Regions from separate parts of the Paractinoplanes rhizophilus genome, predicted to be linked through region 1. Evidence: riboswitches for the same ligand, from Rfam matches in the RefSeq annotation. Region 1 holds a riboswitch; each other region holds the start of a gene.
What was found. A riboswitch is a leader RNA that binds a small molecule or an ion and turns the genes downstream of it on or off. The one in region 1 is predicted to bind cyclic di-AMP.
Positions count from the first base shown of each region.

Region 2: it holds a riboswitch for cyclic di-AMP, as region 1 does, so the genes downstream of both, ACFQS1_RS05975 (transglycosylase family protein) here and ACFQS1_RS09770 (coiled-coil domain-containing protein) in region 1, are expected to answer to the same signal.
Region 3: it holds a riboswitch for cyclic di-AMP, as region 1 does, so the genes downstream of both, ACFQS1_RS01380 (C40 family peptidase) here and ACFQS1_RS09770 (coiled-coil domain-containing protein) in region 1, are expected to answer to the same signal.

Region 1 covers NZ_JBHTBJ010000005.1:142,237-148,222, reverse strand. Annotated here, with positions in the region: gene ACFQS1_RS09780 (glycoside hydrolase family 65 protein) at 1-474, shown strand, start outside; gene ACFQS1_RS09775 (coiled-coil domain-containing protein) at 588-1,625, opposite strand; cyclic di-AMP (ydaO/yuaA leader) riboswitch at 1,631-1,779, opposite strand; cyclic di-AMP (ydaO/yuaA leader) riboswitch at 1,987-2,138, shown strand; gene ACFQS1_RS09770 (coiled-coil domain-containing protein) at 2,143-3,156, shown strand; gene ACFQS1_RS09765 (ABC transporter ATP-binding protein) at 3,257-4,033, opposite strand; gene ACFQS1_RS09760 (ABC transporter permease) at 4,026-4,922, opposite strand; gene ACFQS1_RS09755 (TetR/AcrR family transcriptional regulator) at 5,102-5,701, shown strand; gene ACFQS1_RS09750 (Atu4866 domain-containing protein) at 5,795-5,986, shown strand, end outside.
Region 2 covers NZ_JBHTBJ010000003.1:38,800-44,785, reverse strand. Annotated here, with positions in the region: gene ACFQS1_RS05990 (DNA glycosylase AlkZ-like family protein) at 1-637, opposite strand, end outside; gene ACFQS1_RS05985 (GNAT family N-acetyltransferase) at 689-1,357, opposite strand; gene ACFQS1_RS05980 (saccharopine dehydrogenase family protein) at 1,572-2,810, opposite strand; cyclic di-AMP (ydaO/yuaA leader) riboswitch at 3,068-3,227, shown strand; gene ACFQS1_RS05975 (transglycosylase family protein) at 3,229-3,957, shown strand; gene ACFQS1_RS05970 (YybH family protein) at 4,076-4,441, opposite strand; gene ACFQS1_RS05965 (LysR family transcriptional regulator) at 4,512-5,390, shown strand; gene ACFQS1_RS05960 (GatB/YqeY domain-containing protein) at 5,588-5,968, shown strand; gene ACFQS1_RS05955 (SDR family oxidoreductase) at 5,983-5,986, opposite strand, start outside.
Region 3 covers NZ_JBHTBJ010000001.1:317,595-323,580, reverse strand. Annotated here, with positions in the region: gene cydC (thiol reductant ABC exporter subunit CydC) at 1-145, opposite strand, end outside; gene cydB (cytochrome d ubiquinol oxidase subunit II) at 142-1,122, opposite strand; gene ACFQS1_RS01395 (cytochrome ubiquinol oxidase subunit I) at 1,138-2,499, opposite strand; gene ACFQS1_RS01390 (BlaI/MecI/CopY family transcriptional regulator) at 2,576-2,923, shown strand; gene ACFQS1_RS01385 (M56 family metallopeptidase) at 2,970-3,872, shown strand; cyclic di-AMP (ydaO/yuaA leader) riboswitch at 3,995-4,131, shown strand; gene ACFQS1_RS01380 (C40 family peptidase) at 4,148-5,140, shown strand; gene ACFQS1_RS01375 (MarR family winged helix-turn-helix transcriptional regulator) at 5,293-5,742, opposite strand; gene ACFQS1_RS01370 (epoxide hydrolase family protein) at 5,796-5,986, shown strand, end outside.

The sequences.
Region 1 (5,986 bases):
TGCGTCCAGGCCGTCCTGGCCGCCGAGGTGGGTCATCTCGAGCTGGCCCACGACTACCTGGGCGAGGCCGCGCTGATGGACCTGCACGACCTGCACCAGAACTCCCGCGACGGCGTGCACGTCGCGTCGCTGGCCGGGACCTGGATCTCGCTGGTCGCCGGCCTCGGCGGCATGCGCGACTTCAACGGCCAGCTGTCGTTCGCGCCGCGCCTGCCCAGCCGGATCAGCAGCCTGGAGTTCTCCCTGCTGTGGCGGGGGCTGCGGGTGCGGGTGAACGTGACCGCCGACGAGGTCACCTACTCGCTGCGCAACGGTGGCGGCTCGGCCCGCCTGGTCTTCACCCACCACGGCAAGGAGATCGAGGTGACCCAGGTGAAGCCGGTGACCGTGCCGATCCCGCCGCAGGGCCCGGTCGGCCCGCCGCCCACGCAGCCGGCCGGCCGGGCGCCGGTCCGCCGGGCGCCGCAGGACTGAGGGTTGTTCGGGGCCGGCCTCGAGTTGCACCTCGCCGTACGTCAGCGGCTTGGTCTCCACCGCCCCGAACAACCCTCACTGACCGAAAAGGGCCCCCAGCGGGGCCCTTTTCTTTAAAGCATCGAGACGTGTACGTGGTCCTTGTGGCTGCTCGCGCCGTGATAGGCGTGCCAGCCGGTGGCCGGGAACCAGATCTGCGCGTACCAGATGACGTAATAGATGCCCAGGCGATCGGCGTTGCGCACCAGGAACGCCATCAGGTCGTTGCCGTAGTTCTTCATGTCGGCGTTGTGCGCGACCGAGAATCCGCTCTTCTGCAACGACCAGTCGCAGGCCCGGCCCTTCGGATGCTCGAACGGGCCGCCGTCGCGGTGACAACCGACGAAGCGATTGAAGCCCGCCTTCTTCACCTCTTTGTACATGTGCAATGTACGGGCGGTGATGCAACCGCTTGTGGTCGGGTCGTTCACGTTGCATTTCTCGGCGGAGAATCCGCCGTCGGAGTTGCGCGGGGCCGGTGCCGCCCGCTTGGACACCGCGTCGACGAAGCCGCCGGTGAGGCTCTTGCCGCCGACCAGCGCGAGCGCCTTGTCGGCCGCCTCCTTCTGCTTCTTCATCGCGACCAGGTTGGTCTGCTGCTGCTTCACCTCGGCGTCGAGCTCCGCCTTCTTGGCGGTGACCTCGTCGATCGCCGTGTTGAGCTCGTGCAGCTTCCGGTCGTGCAGGGCGTTGATCTCCTCGAGCGAGACCGCCTTGGCGAGGAAGTCGTCCGATCCCTGGCTGCCGAGCAGGAAGCTCGCGGCGCCGAGGTGGCCGGTGCGGTACTGCTGCGCCGCGATCGCGTTGACCTCGGGAATCAGCGAGTCGCGCTTGGCCTCGGCCAGGTTGATCTCGATCGCGAGCTTCTTCTGCGTCGAGGTCGATTTCGCGACGGCCGCCTTGGCCTGCACAAACTTGCGGTTCGACGACTCGAGGACCTCGTTGAGGGTGGCGTTCGACTCGATCTCGTCACCCTTTTCGTCGGGCTGGGCCGACGAGGACGACGAATCGTCGGGATCGGCGCTCGCGGGCGCGGCGGGCGCCGCGAAGATCGAGGCAGCCACGAGCGGCGCCAGGGCGAGGGTCAGCCACCGGCGGGGACGTACGGTCATTCAGGTTCCTTCCGGGTTACCGCCGACCGGGTTAGCTGACGGGTTCGGGACGGAAGCGATCCCTACCGGGCCTCGTCTGTCGACTCGGCCCGGATTCACCCCTGCGAAACCTGGGTCCCCGGCTCGCCTCGCGGCGATTGGGCGGCGGCCTGCCGGCACCTCGGGGGCGGTGCCTCGGTGGCAGAGCCGCGGGTGAGTTTACCCGAGGTCGCGCGACAGTTCAGTGCCGGGAAAATGCGAATGTGGTAATCCTTCGGCCACTTTCCGTAATAAGTCGACAGACGGTTATCCGGTGATCGCGTGGAGTGCGAGATCTGTCGATCAATCGATGTCGTGGGTATCGTCGGTCCCGATCCCCGCCCGGGGATCGCCGCCTAATCGCCGCAAGGCGAGCCGGGGAACCACTGCGATTGAGGAAACTCAGCGTTGGGGTGAATCCACGCCGAAGGCGTGGTAGGGAACTTCCGTCCCGAACCCGTCAGCTAACTCGGTCGGCGGCCGACGGAAGGAACAGTTTGTGCGGCACATTACTGTCCGCCGGCGATTAGCGGCGACGCTCGCCATGCTGGTGGCCGCCTGCGGCCTGGCCTTCGCGGTCGCGGGGCCCGCCGCCGCGGCCCCGGGCGACACCGGCGACGACGGCGAGGGCGGCTCCAAGACCCTGATCCAGCAGCTCGAGGCCGCCTCCAAGGGTTACCTCGAGGCCAAGGACGCGCTGGCCGCGAGCAAGAAGCGGCAGGTCGAGCTGACCGCCCGGCTCAAGCAGCTGGACACCGACCTGGCCCCCCGGCAGGCCGCGTTCGACAAGATCGTCCAGCAGTCCTACATGAGCGGCCGGCTCGGCCCGATGAGCGCGCTGCTCACCGCGGACTCGGCCGGCGGGTTCCTGGACCGCGCCGAGACCCTCCAGACCGTCGCGGTGAAGGAGAAGGCCGTGATGGCCGACCTCCAGGCCACCCGCGACGGCCAGGCCAAGGCCAAGCTGGCGATCGAAGCGACCATCCGCGACCAGCAGAAGCAGGTCAACGTGATGGCCAAGCGCAAGGTCCAGGCCGAGAGCGCGCTCAAGGCGGCCAACGCCGGCCAGGACGACCCGCAGCCCAGCGACGGCGGCAGCAGCAAGGGCGCCGGCGCGTTCCAGGGTGGCAGCGGCATGGTGGACGACCCGACCAGCGGTGGCCGGATCACCCAGCGCATGCTGCACGCCATGCGGGAGGCCCAGGCGGACGGCTTCACCCACTACGTGCACTGCTTCCGCGAGCAGAACAGCGGCGAGCATCCCAAGGGCCGGGCCTGCGACTTCGCGGCCGACAAGGGCGGGTTCGGCGGGGTGGCGACCGGCAGCAGCAAGACGTACGGCAACAACCTGGCGAACTACTTCATCAACAACTCGAGCAAGCTGGGCGTGCTGTACGTCATCTGGTTCCGGCGCATCTGGCTGCCGAGCAGCGGCTGGAAGGCGTACACGAGGGGCAACGGCGACCCGTCGAGCGACCACACCAACCACGTGCACCTATCGGTACGCCCGTGAGCGACAGGAGTACGAGACCTGATGAGGCTTGTTCGCGACGGTGGAGACCGTTTGCATCACATGCGCTGATGCGAAGCTCGACGTAGATCGCGAACAAGCCTCATTTCTTCACGAAGGTCTCGTACTCCTTCATCACGTCCTCGGTCGGGCCGTCGGCCTTGATCACGCCGCTCTCCAGCCAGATGGTCCGCTCGCAGGTGTCCCGGATCGACTGCTCGCTGTGGCTGACCAGGAACACCGTGCCGGCCTCGGCGCGCAGGTCGCGCACCCGCTGCTCGCTGCGCTTGCGGAACTTCGCGTCGCCGGTCGCGAGGGCCTCGTCGATGAGCAGCACGTCGTGCTTCTTGGCCGCGGCGATCGCGAAGCGCAGCCGGGCGCCCATGCCGGACGAGTACGTCCGCATCGGCAGCGAGCTGAAGTCGCCCCGCTCGTTGATGCCGGAGAAGTCGATGATGTCCTGCACCTGCCCTTTGACCTCGGCCGGGGTCATGCCCATGGCCAGGCAGCCGAGCGTCACGTTGCGCTCGCCGGACAGGTCGTTCATCAGCGCCGCGTTCACGCCGAGCAGCGAGGGCTGGCCGGCCGCGTAGATCGCGCCGCCCGGCTCGACCGGCAGCAGCCCGGCGATCGCCCGCAGCAGCGTCGACTTGCCCGAGCCGTTGGTGCCGATCAGCCCGATGGCCTCGCCCTTGTAGGCCACGAAGCTGACGCCCTTGACCGCGTGCACCTCGCGCACCGCGGCGCTCTTGGTGCGGGTGACCAGCCGCTTGAGGCTGCTCACCGGCGAGTTCTGCGCGGCCGAGACCGAGCCGTGGATGCGGTAGATGATGTGCGCGTTGTCCGCGATGATCGTGGGGATCCGCTCGTCGTCAGCCACGGCCGTAACCCTTCTCTCCACGCCAGAAGTACGCGTACCCGCCGAGGCCGATGACCAGCGTCCAGGCGACCGCCTGGGTCCAGAGCAGCATCGGCGGCCCGGCCAGCGTCACGTTCTCCATCAGCGCGTGCCGCATCAGCTCGATGAAGATCAGCAGCGGGTTGGCCTGGACCACGGCCAGCTTCCAGCCGTGCAGGTGCTCGGTGAACTGGGTGACCGGGTAGAGCACGGCCGAGCCGTACATCCAGACCCGCATGATGAACGGGACCAGCTGGCGCAGGTCGTGCAGCTTGGAACCGAGCCGGGCCACCAGCATGGCGAAGCCCGCGTTGAAGACCGTCTGCAGGAGCAGGGCCGGGACCAGCAGCAGCCACTCCCAGGTGAGCGGCTCGCCCTTGAACAGCACGATGGCGATCAGCACGGCCATCGAGGCGATCATGTTGCGGGCCTCGACCAGGGTGATCGAGAGCGGCAGGCTGGCCCGGGGGAAGTGCAGCGCCCGGATCAGCCCCAGGTTGCCGCTGATCGCCGTGACGCCGGCCTGCACCACCGACTGGGTGTAGCCGAAGATGAAAACGCCGGTGCACAGGTACGGGATGAAGTTGTCCACGCCGCGCTGGGTGTTCAGCAGCACGCCGAAGATCACGTAGTAGACGGCCGCGTTGAACAGCGGCGTCAGGACCTGCCAGATCATGCCCAGGCGGGTGTTGCCCAGGGCGGCGGAGACCTTGGCGCTCGCGAACTCCCAGATGAAGTGCCGGTACGACCAGATCTGCCGGGTGTACTCCGGCAGGCTGGGCAGTCGTCCCGCTGCGCCTAGTCCGTGTTTCCGGGCCAACTCCTTCGGGGTCGGCCCGGAGTAGGACTCGACGACGGTCGTCTGAGCCATGGGGTGGTGCTCCGATCTCGTCGGCCCGAGGGGGTCATCGGGTCCTGCTGCTTTCCGCGAGAACACAACAATCAGGATGCCAAGCCGCTGTCGATGGAACGGGTTCGTATCGACGTGACGGAAGGCTATCCGACCAAACGGCGGAACGCAACCGTTACGTCCTGGCGTATAGTGATCGCGTGGCGACAACCAAGCGTGCACCCGCCGGGGCAGCGGTGCTCCGGGGCGACATCACCAAGGCGATCCGCGACGCGGTCATGCAGGAGCTGGCCGAGGTCGGCTACGGCCGGCTCTCGATCGAGGCCGTGGCCCGCCGCGCCGGCGTGGGCAAGACCGCCGTCTACCGGCGCTGGGGCAACAAGCTCGAGATGGTCCTCGAGATCGTCTCGGACGTGGCGGGCCGCAGCGTCCCGCTGCCCGACACCGGCAGCTTCGCCGGCGACCTCCAGCTGCTCATGATGATCGTAAGCCGTGCGCTCCAGCATCGGATCGCATCGCAGATCATCCCCGACCTGATGGCCGAGGCCTCCCGCAACCCGCAGATCGCCGAAACCCTCCAGAAGGCGCTGCGCACCCACCAGCAGTCGGTCGGCGACAAGCTTATCGGCCAGGCGAAGGCGCGCGGCGAACTGCCCGCGAGCACCGACCCCGAGGTGGCCGTCGACCTGATCCTCGGCCCGCTCTACTGGCGGCTCGCCGTGGCGCGCACCCCGCTGAGCGACGACTACCTCGACAAGATGATCACCGCCGTGACGGCCGCGCTGCGCGCGTCCAACTGAACCGCAACCTGCTTGCACTCCGAGATCGGCCCGCGCGGCCGAAGTTAGAGGCCGTTCCCCGCACTCGAACCGCCCGCCCCTCCAGGAGCCGCCATGCTCAAGCGCGCCGTCGACACCCACGCCCTGGACACCCACGCCCTGGACACCCACGCCCTGGACACCGCCGCCCTGCTGCGGCGGGCGATGGGCGCCGCCGGCAAGCCGGCGAAGGTCAGAACCACGGCGCCGGTGGGGGTCTGGCTGAGCGCGGACGGCACGGTCCGTCTCGACATCTTCGAGGACGGC
Region 2 (5,986 bases), on a different contig from region 1:
GGCCAAGGAAGCGAAGGTAGGTGGTGATGAGGTCGGCGATGCCCTCGTTTTCGGTGGGCTGGGGCGGGGCGTCGGGGATCGGGGCCAGGGTGGCGTCGCGGCCGCGGGACTCGACCTCGATGCCGCCGGGCAGGCCGGAGTGCTGCCAGACGTTGCCGGCGATGTGCTGGGCGCCGCAGCTGCGGCAGTAATAGGTGAGCTCGCGCGGCACCCGCTTGCTGACCTGGGTGCTGACCTCGCCGCGGGGCATCGAGTCGTGCACCACCTCGCGGAAGGCGGCCGCGGTCGCGGTGAAGGCGGCGATGCCGAGCAGCATGCCCTCGCGGATCTGGCCGCTCTTGATGCGTGCGGTGGCGTCGGCATCGCTGACCGGCCACAACTGTTTGACCAACGTGGACAGGTCGGCGCGACGGTGCAGGTGCGGGGCGCCGCGGGCGGCCCAGACGGTGATCAGGCGCTCGTCGTCGAGGTCGGCCGACGTGCGGGCGGCCAGGGCGACCCGCTGCGAACCCGGGGAATACTCCTGCACGCCCAGATCGAGCACGGGCAGGTCGGCGGGGCGCTGATCGGTGCGCTCGGCCAGGCCGAGGGCGGTCACGCGGTAGGCCATCACCTGTGCACGGTCGACAGTGACCATGACACCTCCCGGTTGGTCCGGAGGCCGCCCCGGCGACGGGGCGGCTTTCTTTCAAGTGCGACGACCGTACCGCCGGGCTGCGACATTTTTCAGGCGATCGAGGCGGCTGCCGGGATGGCCCGTCATCATCTCCCAGGTGTCGAGGCTGCTCGGGCCGTGCGGGCCGACCTGGAGGATGGGCGCCTCGCCGGTCAGCGTGTAGCCGCAGCGGCGGGCGACCGCGGCGCTGGCCGTGTTGGCCGGGTCGATCCGCAGCAGCAGGCGGCTCAGTTTGAGCGTGCTTCCGGCGTACGCGGAAAGAAGGGACAGGGACCCCGACGCCAGCCCGCGGCGACGATGGCGCGCGCCCACCAGATAGCCCAGTTCGGCCTCTTTGAGGCCGGCGTCGATGCCGAAGAGCAGCACCTCGCCGAGGGGCCGGCCACCGCGCTCGGTGATCGCGAGCTGGAGGCGCTGACCGCTCATCCGACCCTGACGTGCGCGTTTGAGGTACGCGACGCCGGCCTCCGTGTCGAACGGCGAGGGCATGGGCGTCCAGCGGGCGATGTCGGGATCGTCGAGGAGCTCGATCAGGTCGCCGAGATCGTCGGAACGCCACTCGCGCAGGACTACGCCGTCGCCCGTCAGCGTGATCGGGAAGGGGAGACGGCTGGCGGCCACGCCTTGATCCTGCCCGAATGAATCCGGTTCAAGCCAGTCCGTCATGATGCCACCCCGCAACCGATCGATGATCCACGAGGCGTGCGACGCGGCGGGGGCGGGCGAATACCGTTGAGCTCGTGGACGAGCGGACCGCGCTGGTGACGCGGCGGGGCGAGAACTACGGCGGCCGCTCCCGCCAGGAACGCGCGGTGGCTGCTGGCCGGGGTCTCGGAGGCCGCGCCGCGGGCGCCGGGGAGCATCGAGGAGATGCTGCGTCCGGCCGGACGCGGATTCAGCCGCGACGGGCGGCGATCTCCATGCCGGCCGCGCGCAGGCGGGTCACCAGGGCGTCGCCCAGGGCGGTGGCCGGCGTCAGGACGCCGCCCTCGGTGGCCGGCAGCGCGTCGCGGTCGTGAGCGAGGGCGAGGGCCGACTCGCCGAGCATGACGGCGGTGGCGGCGTAGCCGGGGTCGCCCTTGGCCCGGAACCGGGCCGAGTAGCGGACGCCGGAGGTCGTCGTGGCGAACAGATCCATGGTGAAATGCCCCTTCTCGCGGGACTGCTCGTCCGGGCCCTCGCCCGGCTTGGGCAGGATGCGATCGAGGACATAGCGGGTCGGCGGCAGCGACAGGCCGGCCATCAGCGCGCCGAGGCCGAGCCGGGTGCCGTGGGCGATCACCGGGGAGAGCGGGGAGGCGCCGACGCTCATCGCCTCGCGGTAGCGGAAGGCTCGGCCGTACTCCCAGCCGCGCAGCGCGTTGCTGCGGCGCACCACCCGGGTGTTGTAGGAGGCCATGAAGAACGGCGCGAGCGTGCCGCGCAGCCGCGGATGCACGGCGGAACCGGAGAGAACCGCGGTGTCGTCCTGCCGGCCCAGATCGGGCTCGGCGGATCGGTCGGGGGTCAGCGAGTACGGGCTGGCGGCGACCCGGCGCAACTTGCCGTCATTCTTGACCACGTCGAGCTGATGGCGCATCGAGTCGATCGTGCCGCCGCTGATCCCGCCCCGCATGCTGGTGACGACCAGCGTGGTGTCGGTGAGCTCGCCGGCGCCGTCGGCCGTGACCTGCTGCGCGAGCACGTGCACGCCGATGTCGGACGGGATCGAGTCGAAGCCGCAGGAGTGCACGATGCGGGCGCCGGTCGAGCGGGCGAGCTCGTGGTTGTCGTCGATGCTCTGCCGGGCGAACAACACCTCGCCGGTGAGGTCGGCGTAGTCGGTGCCGGCCGCGGCGCAGGCCCGGACGAGCGCTTTGCCGTATTTCGCATATGGCCCGACGGTGGTGACGACCACCCGCGTCGCGGCCGCGATCCGCTCGAGTGCCGGCACGTCGGTGGCGTCGGCCACGAGAACCGGCCAGTCGACGCCGAGACGCCGCTTGACCTCGGCGATCCTGGCCTCGGAGCGGCCGGCCAGGGCGATTCGCGTGCCGGCCGGGGCGTGCTCGGCCAGATATCGAGCCACCAGCGCCCCGACAAAGCCGGAGGCGCCGTAGACGACGATGTCGTGATCGCGGGGCTGGTCGCTCATGGCAGCCGATTCTGCACCAGGTTCCGGCGTTCGGCCGAACAAGTTACTGATCGGTAATGACGCATCGGCCGGCCCCACCGACGACTTCGGTCGCACAAGCGTGTTAATCGGTCATTCTCGACATAAAGCAAGATCAAATGGGGCAATAGCTGAGAACAACGTCACCATTAAGGCGCTGGGCTTGGCCGTTCTCCTTGAGCCGTGGATACCGTCGGCCGGTCCGCGATGCGGGCACCGCGGGTGGAACGCCGAGTCCCTGCCACCGCCCGCCGGACATCGAACTCGTGGCAGGGAGCGGGGGACCCAAACGTTCCTCGGCGCGCGATGCGCGCGCCTCGGGGTGAAGCCGCACGATGGCGGCCGGGCACCTCAGCCCGAACCCGACAGCTGACCTCGCAGGCGTGGAGGGTTCTCTTTCATGGCACAGATCCACAAGCATGCCCGCACGCCGCGGGCGCGCAAGCACGCCCGTTTCGCGATCGGCCTCGCCGCCTTCGGCGTCGCGGGCACGGCCGCCCTGCTGGGCCCCGCTTCCCCCGCGCAGGCGTCCAGTGTGAACTGGGACGCGGTCGCGCAGTGCGAGTCGGGCGGCAACTGGAGCATCAACACCGGCAACGGCTACTACGGCGGGCTGCAGTTCAGCCGCAGCACGTGGAAGGCCTACGGCGGCACCAAGTACGCCAGCACCGCGAACAAGGCGAGCAAGGCGCAGCAGATCCGGATCGCCGAGAAGGTGCTGAACGGCCAGGGCATCGGCGCGTGGCCGGTCTGCGGCAAGAAGGCCGGCTCCTCGAAGCACTACAAGGGCACCAACACGAGCGGCTCCAAGTCGTCGAAGTCGACCCACAAGTCGAGCTCAGCCCACAAGTCGAGCTCAGCCCACAAGTCCAGCTCGGCCCACAAGTCGAAGTCGACCGCCGACAAGGCCACCAAGCAGGCCACCCGGGCGACCACCTCGCACAAGGTCACCCGTAGCACGACCGCGAAGGCCACCGGCAAGACCTACGTCGTCCGCTCCGGCGACACGCTGTCGGCCATCGCCACGAGCAACCACATCAAGGGCGGCTGGCACACCCTGTACCAGCTGAACACCAGCACCATCAGCAACCCCGACCTGATCTTCCCCGGTCAGCGGATCGCGCTCTGATCCACCCGTAGCGATCCAAGATCCACCCGTAGCGATCCGGCCGCTCATTCCCCGGGGCGGCCGGGTCGCATCCCCACCCGCGAGATCGCGGGCGCCGGAAGCAGGCGCTTGCCGGGGATCAGTCTTTCGGGGTGACGAACTCGGGCTGGTCGAGCACGCGCAGCCAGGTGCCGTCGGGCTGGCGGCGCACCACCTGCGCGCGGGCGCCGGCGTTGTCCTTGGGCGGGGTCGAGGTCAGCGCCAGGTCACCGCTGATCAGCGTCGGCAGCGGCTGCTCCGGCTCGAAGGCCGGCATGTGCGGCAGCGCCTGCTCCCACAGCTTTTGGATCGCTGCCCGGCCGACGGTCTGTTGTCCGGGCGGATAGGCCATCACCGCATCCTCCTCGTAGAGCAGGGCGAGGCCCTCCGCGTCCTTCGCGTTGGCGCGCTCGACGAACAGCCGGGTCAGGTCTTCGGGCTGACGAGCCTTTTCGCGTTCGGTCATGACTCCACCCTCGCGCGGTGCGATTCAGAAGTCCAACGCATAGTTTTTCTGAGAGCTAGAATTTGCGGTTATGGAACTGCGGCAGCTCGAATACTTCGTGGCGGTGGCCGAGGAGGCCGGATTCACCCGCGCCGCCCAGCGCGTGCACATCAGCCAGTCCGGGGTGAGCGCCCAGGTCAAGGCGCTGGAGGCCGAGCTGGGCGCCGAGCTTTTCGACCGGTCCGGGCGGGTCGCGCGACTTACCGAGGCGGGTCGGGTGGCCCTCGAGTACGCCCAGGCGGCGCTGACCGCGGCCACCCGTCTGCGCCAGGCGATCGACGAGGTGAAGGGCCTGGTCCGCGGGCACCTCACGGTCGGGATGGTGACCGGCTGCGAGATCACTCCGCTGTTCGCCGCGCTGGCCGCCTTCCACCGCGAGCACCCGGCGATCGAATTGGAACTGCTCGAGGACGACTCCCGCACTCTCGTCAACTCCGTACGGACCGGCCTGGCCGACATCGCCCTCGTCGGCGTCGCGTGCGCGCCGCCCGAGCACCTCTCCGCCCAGGTGATCGCCAGCGAGGGCCTGGTGGCACTGGTGCCGCCCGACCATCCACAGGCGAGCGTGGCCGGGCTGCCGCTGCGCGAGCTGATGGCCTACTCTCTCGTCACCCTCCCGGAGGGGACCGGCATCCGGGCCGCCTTCGACGAGGCGTGCGTGTCCGCGAGCCTGATTCCCGACGTGGTGCTGGTCGCGTCGGCGCCCGCGGCCGTCGCCGACATGGCGGCGCGGGGCCTGGGCATCGCGGTGCTGAGCGAGTCGATGGGCAAGCTGCACCCCGGACTCGTGGCCGTGCCGATCACCGAGCTGGGGATCCCGGCGCTGCTCGCGCTCGTGTGGCGACCGCGGACGAGCCCGGCGCTGGCCGCGCTGCTGCCACACCTCCGGCGGGAGTTCGGCGACAACTGACAAAGGCGCGGGCTGACCCGACACGCGCCGCGGGCGGGACGCTGCCGCGTGGTCGTCGGTGACCCGTGCTCGACGGCGAGGCCAGGGGACGCGGCGGCGCAATGCGAAGCCGCGACGGAACGGAGTCGCGCGCGGAGAGCGGGGGCGCGGCGCGGGCGAAGGGCCGGCCACATGTGAGGCGCGATCCCGTCGCCGTCATGACGGAGATCTCCCTGCGGCAGCAGCTTCGTGCGGCGCTGCCGGCTGCCATGAAGTCGCGCGACCGGGCGGCCACGGCGGCGCTGCGGGCCACCCTGGCGGCGATCGACAACGCCGAGGCGGTCGCGCCGGCCGCGGAAGCGCCGGGCACGAGCCTCGCGATCGAGCACATCGCGGTGGGTGTCGGGGCGACCGAGGTCGCCCGCCGGGCGCTGACCGAGGTCGAGGTCGAGGACATCGTCCGGGCCGAGGTGGTCGAGAGGGAGACGGCCGCCGACGAGTACGAGCAGAGCGGGTACGCGGATCGGGCAGAACAATTGCGCAACGAAGCCCGGGCCCTGGCCGCCCACCTCGCCGACGCCGGAAAGGGCCCACAGTGAAGAACGGCCGACGCTCAG
Region 3 (5,986 bases), on a different contig from region 1:
GTCGGGCGGAGGCCGGGCCGTCGGAACGACGCTGGGCACTGGCCGGGCCTTCGGGCAGATGCCGGGCGGTGGCCGGGCCCTCGGGCACGCGGCCACCGGCGGCGGCCCGGGCCGTGTCGCCGAGGGCGACGTCGGCCGCGGTCATGATGGGACCCGTTCGCTGGCGACGCGGCGGCGGAAGACGAAGTACGAGTACGCCTGGTACGCCAGCACCCCGGGCAGGATGATGACGCCGAAGACCGTGAGCAGGCTCAACGCCGATGGGGTGGCGGCGGCCGCGGACATGGTCAGGGACCAGGAGCCGTTGAGGGTGCTCGGCAGAACGACGCTGCCGTTGGCGGTCAGGACGGCCACGACGGCGCCCGCCACGCCCACCACCGTGGTGGCGAAGGCGAGGGCCTCGCGGCCGTGCCGGGCCAGCAGGCCGGCGGCCAGCGAAAGAGCCGCGGCGGCGAGGACCGTGCGGGACGCCGTACCGAAACCGATCAGCACCAGCGCGACGGCGCCGCCGGTGCCCAGCCACCGCGCCAGATCGCGCGCCCGGCGGCGGACCGGTCCGCTGGTGCGCAAGGCCAGGAAAGTTGCGCCGAGCAGCAGCGCGGCGAGCAACGCGGCGCCGGCGCCGACGAGGGACTGCCAGGTCAGGACGGGGGAGAGGCTGCGGTTCAGGCCCGAGCCGGTCACCGAGCCATCGGGGCCCAGGGCGAGGCCGCGGACGAAGACGGTGAGCAGCGCGCCCCACAGCAGGACGATCGCGGCGGAGCTCACGGCCAGGAAAATGTCGCAGCGGCGGCGCCAGCGCTCGCCGTCGCCCTTGCCGCGGAACTCCAGCGCCACGCCGCGTACGGCAAGGAGGAGAAGCAGCACCGCCACCGGGAGGTAGAGGCCGGAAAGCAGCGCGGCGTACCACGCGGGAAAGGCGGCGAAAGTGACGCCGATCGCGGCGACCAGCCACACCTCGTTGCCGTCCCAGAATGGGCCGATGGTGCGCACGATCGCGCCGCGCTCGTGGTCGTCGCGGCCGAGCAGTGGGCCGAGGACGCCGACACCGAAGTCGAAGCCCTCGAGCACGAAGAACAGCACCCAGGCGAGCACGACGACCGAGAACCAGAAAGTGATCACGACCAACCAAATCCCTCAGTAGACGGGAGCGAGCTCGGGCGACGTCTCGGCAGCCTCGGAAACATGCAGGGGCTGCCGGGCCAGATGGCGGATCAGGCGGAACCAGACGATGGCGACGATCCCGTAGATCACCGTGAAGCCGGCCAGCGAGGCGAGGACCTCGGCGCTGGTCAGGCCGGGGGAAATGCCGTCGGCAACTTTCGTGAGGCCGAACGCGATCCACGGCTGCCGGGCCGTCTCGGTGAAGATCCAGCCGAGCGTGTTGGCCGCCGCCGGCAGCAGTGGGATCAACGGCAACCATCGGGTCAGCCAGCGGGGAGCGGCCCGGTTCTTTCGCGTACGCCAGAGGTAGAGCGCCCCGACGGCCGCGGCCAGCATGCCGGCGCCGATCATCAGGCGGAAGCTCCAGAACGCCACCGGGATCATCGGCACGTAGCTGCCCGGACCGTACTGGGCCGCGTACTGCGCCTGCAGGTCGTCGATGCCCTGGACGGTCGCGCCCGGCGAGCCCTTGGCGAGGATCGACAGCAGCCATGGGATGTCGAGCGAGAACGACGGCAGCGGCGAGCCGATCGTGAAGATCGAGAACGGCGCGCCCTTGGTGGTCTCGTACAGGGCCTCGGCGGCGGCCATCTTCATCGGCTGCACCTCGGTGATCACCTTGCCCAGGTGGTCGCCGGTCAGCGCGGTCGCGGCCCCGCCGGCCAGCATCACCCAGGCGCCCAGCCGGGCGAGCGTCCGGTGCGCCGGCTCGGCCGCCATCCGCCACACCGCGATCGCCAGCAGCAGCGCGCCCCCGATCATCGCCGCCCCGGCCAGGGTGTGCGGGAAGGCGGCCAGGTTCACCTTGTTCGTCAGCAGCTCGGCGAACGACGTCAGGCGCGCACGTCCAGTGACCGGATCCATCTCGTACGCGATCGGGTTCTGCATGAAGCTGTTGCCGGCCAGGATGATGAACGCCGACAGAATCGTGCCCAGCGAGACGACCACGATCGTGGCCGCGTGCGCGAGGCGGGGCAGCCGCTCCCAGCCGAAATACCAGAGCGCCAGGAAAGTTGCCTCCAGGAAGAACGCGAGCATTCCCTCGATGGCCAGCGTGGGCCCGAAGACGTCGCCGTAGAACTTCGCGAAGGCGCTCCAGCCCATGCCGAACTGGAACTCCTGCACGAGGCCGGTCACCACGCCGACCGCGAAGGTGACGATGAGAAGTTTTCCGACGAATTTCGTGAGGTCGCGGAACTTCTCGTTCTTCGTGCGCAGCCAGGTGATCTCGAGGCCGGCCGCGATCGCCGCCAGGCTGATCGACAGCGGCACGAAGAAGTAGTGGTAGATCGTCACGACCGCGAACTGCAGGCGCGTCAGGTCCAGCACGTCCACTGAGTTCCCCCCTCTACGACGGCTCGTAGTAGATACTACGTCGTGTAGTACGACGCCGTGCAGTAGAGTGGGACACATGGCACTTGGGGACCTGGAACGCGAGGTCATGACGGTTCTGTGGGACGCCGCGGAACCGCTCACCGTGCGGCAGGTGCACGAGTCGCTGAGCCGCGACCGCGACCTCGCCTACACGACCGTGATGACCGTGCTCGACCGGCTGGCCAAGAAATCGGTCGTCGTGCAGCAGAAAGCCGACCGGGCTTACCGGTACGTCCCGGCGCAGTCGCGTGAGGAGATGACCGCGGCCGTCATGCTCGACGCGCTCAGCGCCACCCCCGACAAGGACGCCGCCCTCGCGTATTTCGTCGGGCAACTTTCGCCGGCGGCGTTGCAGGCCGCCATCGAAGCCGCCCGGAAGGGATGATGGCTCGCCGTTCGTGGCCGGGGCGGCGAGCGGGCCGGTGGGGCGGATGACCGCGCTGCTGCTCGGCGCGCTCGGCCTGACCCTGTCGCTGATCGTGCCCGGCCCGCTGGCGCGGGCCCGCTGGCCCGACCGGGCGCCCGCCGCCGCCGTGCTGCTGTGGCAGGCCGTCACCCTGGCCGCCGTGCTCTCCGCCCTCGGCGTCGTGCTCGCCGCGCCCGAGGAGCTGACCCGCGCCGCCGGCTCCGGCAAACCGGTCACCGCCGCCGCGCTGATCGGCGCCCTCGCCGTCGCCGCCGTCATCGTGCTGCGGCTGCTGGTCTCGCTGTGGGGCGTCTCGCGCCGCTCGCGTGCCCGCCGCGCGAAGCATCGGCTGCTCGTCGACCTGCTCGACCGGGCCGAGCAGCGCCAGGAACTGGACGCCGGAAACGTTCGGGTCCTCGCCGGAAACTTGCCGCTGGCGTATTGCGTGCCCGGCCGCGAGACCCGCGTGGTGCTCAGCGACGGCGCGCTGCGCCTGCTCGACCGCGATCAGGTCGACGCCGTCCTCGCCCACGAGCAGACCCACCTGCGCCACCGGCACGAGGTGGTGATGGAGTCGTTCACGGCCTTCTATCGCGCCGTGCCCCGCCCCCTGCGCAGCCGGGCGCCGCTGGACGCCGTCCATGTGCTCCTGGAGATGGTGGCCGACGACGCCGCCAGAAAGCGCACCGGCGCGGCGCCGCTGCGCGGCGCCCTCGAACGCCTGACCGACGCCGTCCCCCTGGCGGAGGAAGTCGTGCCCGAACGGGACTCGCAACGGCGCCGGCTGGACCGCCTGGCGGCCTCGCAACCGCCGTCGCGGGCGCTCACCGCGGTCGCGGCGCTCGCCGCGCTTGCCCTGCTGGTGCTACCCACCGTGATCCTGGTGGTCCCGTGGCTCGACCGCGCGCTGGACGCCTGGCCGCTCTGACCACGCTCGGTAGCGAAAGCCGTGCAGGAAGTTTCCCCGCCGTGGCAACTTCAGTTACCGACATGATCGAGGGTACGGTGGTCGGCGGTCCGGCAGCCCCCCATCGTCCATCCGGCCGATCTGACGGATCACCGCCTAATCGCCGCACGCGGCGAACCGGGGACCCAGGTAGTCGGGGTGAAGCCGCAGTCCCCCTGCGGCCGGGCGCGCTTCCCGCCCGAACCCGTCAGCTAACCCGGTCGGCGGCCAGACGGAAGAAGGGATGACGCACCTACGTGAAACGGATTGGGGCGCGCCGCGCCGCAGTTCTGCGCAGTCTCGTCTGCGCCGCCGCCGCGGTCGGGATCGTTCTCACCGGCCCGTCCGTAGCGCACGCAGCACCCGACCCGGCCACCGTCGAGGCCGAGATCGACAAGCAGTGGAACCAACTCGAGCCGGTCATCGAGCAGTACAACGACGTGCACGGAAAACTGCTCAAGAACCAGGCTCAGCTGAAGAACCTCACCAAGCAGCTCACTCCGCTCCAGGTGCAGGTGGACGTCGCCCTTTCCCAGGTTCGTGGCCTGGCCGTCGACGCGTACAAGCAGGGCGCGCCGAACGCGTTCAACGCCATGATCATGAGTGGGTCGCCCACCGGGCTGACCGACAAGCTGACCTATCTCGATCAGCTTGCCCGGCACCAGCAGGACCAGATCGCCGGTGTCGCGAAACTTCGCGACAAGTACGCCGGCATGAAGTCCGACCTGGACGTGCTGACCAAGTCCATCGCGGCCCGCGATGCCGACCTGGCCAAGCAGAAGGCCGCGATCCAGAAGAAGATCGACAGCCTGCAGAAGCTGCGGATCCAGGCGTACGGCGCCTCCGGCGAGGCCGACGGGCCGTACAAGACCGGACCGTGCCCTGTCACCTACACCAACGACAAGGGCGGCCGTGCGGCGCAGCGGGCCTGCGACCTCATCGGCAAGCCCTACGTCTTCGGTGCCGACGGACCGGGCAGCTACGACTGCTCGGGCCTGACGAAGGCGGCGTGGGCCAGCGTGGGTGTGCACCTCGAGCACTACACGAGGGACCAGTGGAACGAGGGAAGGTCCGTGTCCCGGAGCAATCTCCAGCCCGGTGACCTGGTCTTCTACTACCCGGGAAGCCTCCATCACGTCGCCATCTACATCGGCGGCGGCATGGTGGTGCACGCGCCGCACACGGGCGACCATGTGCGGATGGCGACGATCGACCGGGGTCCGATCGCCGGCTACCGGCGACCGGGCTGAGGTCCGATCGCCGGCGAGCGGCGACCGGGCAGAGGTTCTTCATGACTGTGCCGGCGGGGTTCTGAACCCTGCCGGCATTGTTGTCTCCACACTCGACACGGAAAGTTGCCTCGGCCTCAGCACGTCGCGAGGCCGCAAACCAGCCGCGCGGCTCATTCCATCGGCGGGGGAGACTCCCGAGCCCGGTGGTGCCGGTAGAGCTTTCCCAGCAGCGTCGTCAGCTGCTCGCGCTCCGCGTCGTCGAGCGGCTCGAACACCTCGTCCTGGATCGCGCTGACCTGGCGCGCCAGCTGCTCGGCGCGCTCGCGGCCCCGATCGGTGATCGTGATGATGTTGCGGCGGCGGTCGCCGGGGTTGGGCACCCGCTGGACGAAACCGCCGGCCTCCAGCTCGTTCAGCGCCTTGACCATGTCGCTGAGGTGGATGCCGACGCGCCGGCCGAGATCGGCCTGGCTGGCCGGGCCGCCGGTGGCCAGCGAGGAGAGCACCCGGTAGTGGTAGCCGCGCGCGCCGACATCGGCGAACCGGGCGCTGACCATGCGTCCCGCGTACCCGGCCGTCTGGGTCAGCAGCCAACTCGGCAGGTGCTCCACATGGTCCACGTGATCACCCTAACATTTGTCGTTCTAACGTTAGTCGGACTAACGTTAGCCATATGAACGAATACCGCATTCACGTTGCGCAGGCCGACCTCGACGACCTTCACGACCGGCTCGCCCGCACCCGCTGGCCCGACGAGCTGCCCGGCGCGGGCTGGGACTACGGCATCCCGCTCGACCGGGTGCGGCAACTTGCCGACTCGTGGCGCAAACTCGACTGGCGTGCCCACGAGGCGCGGCTCAACGC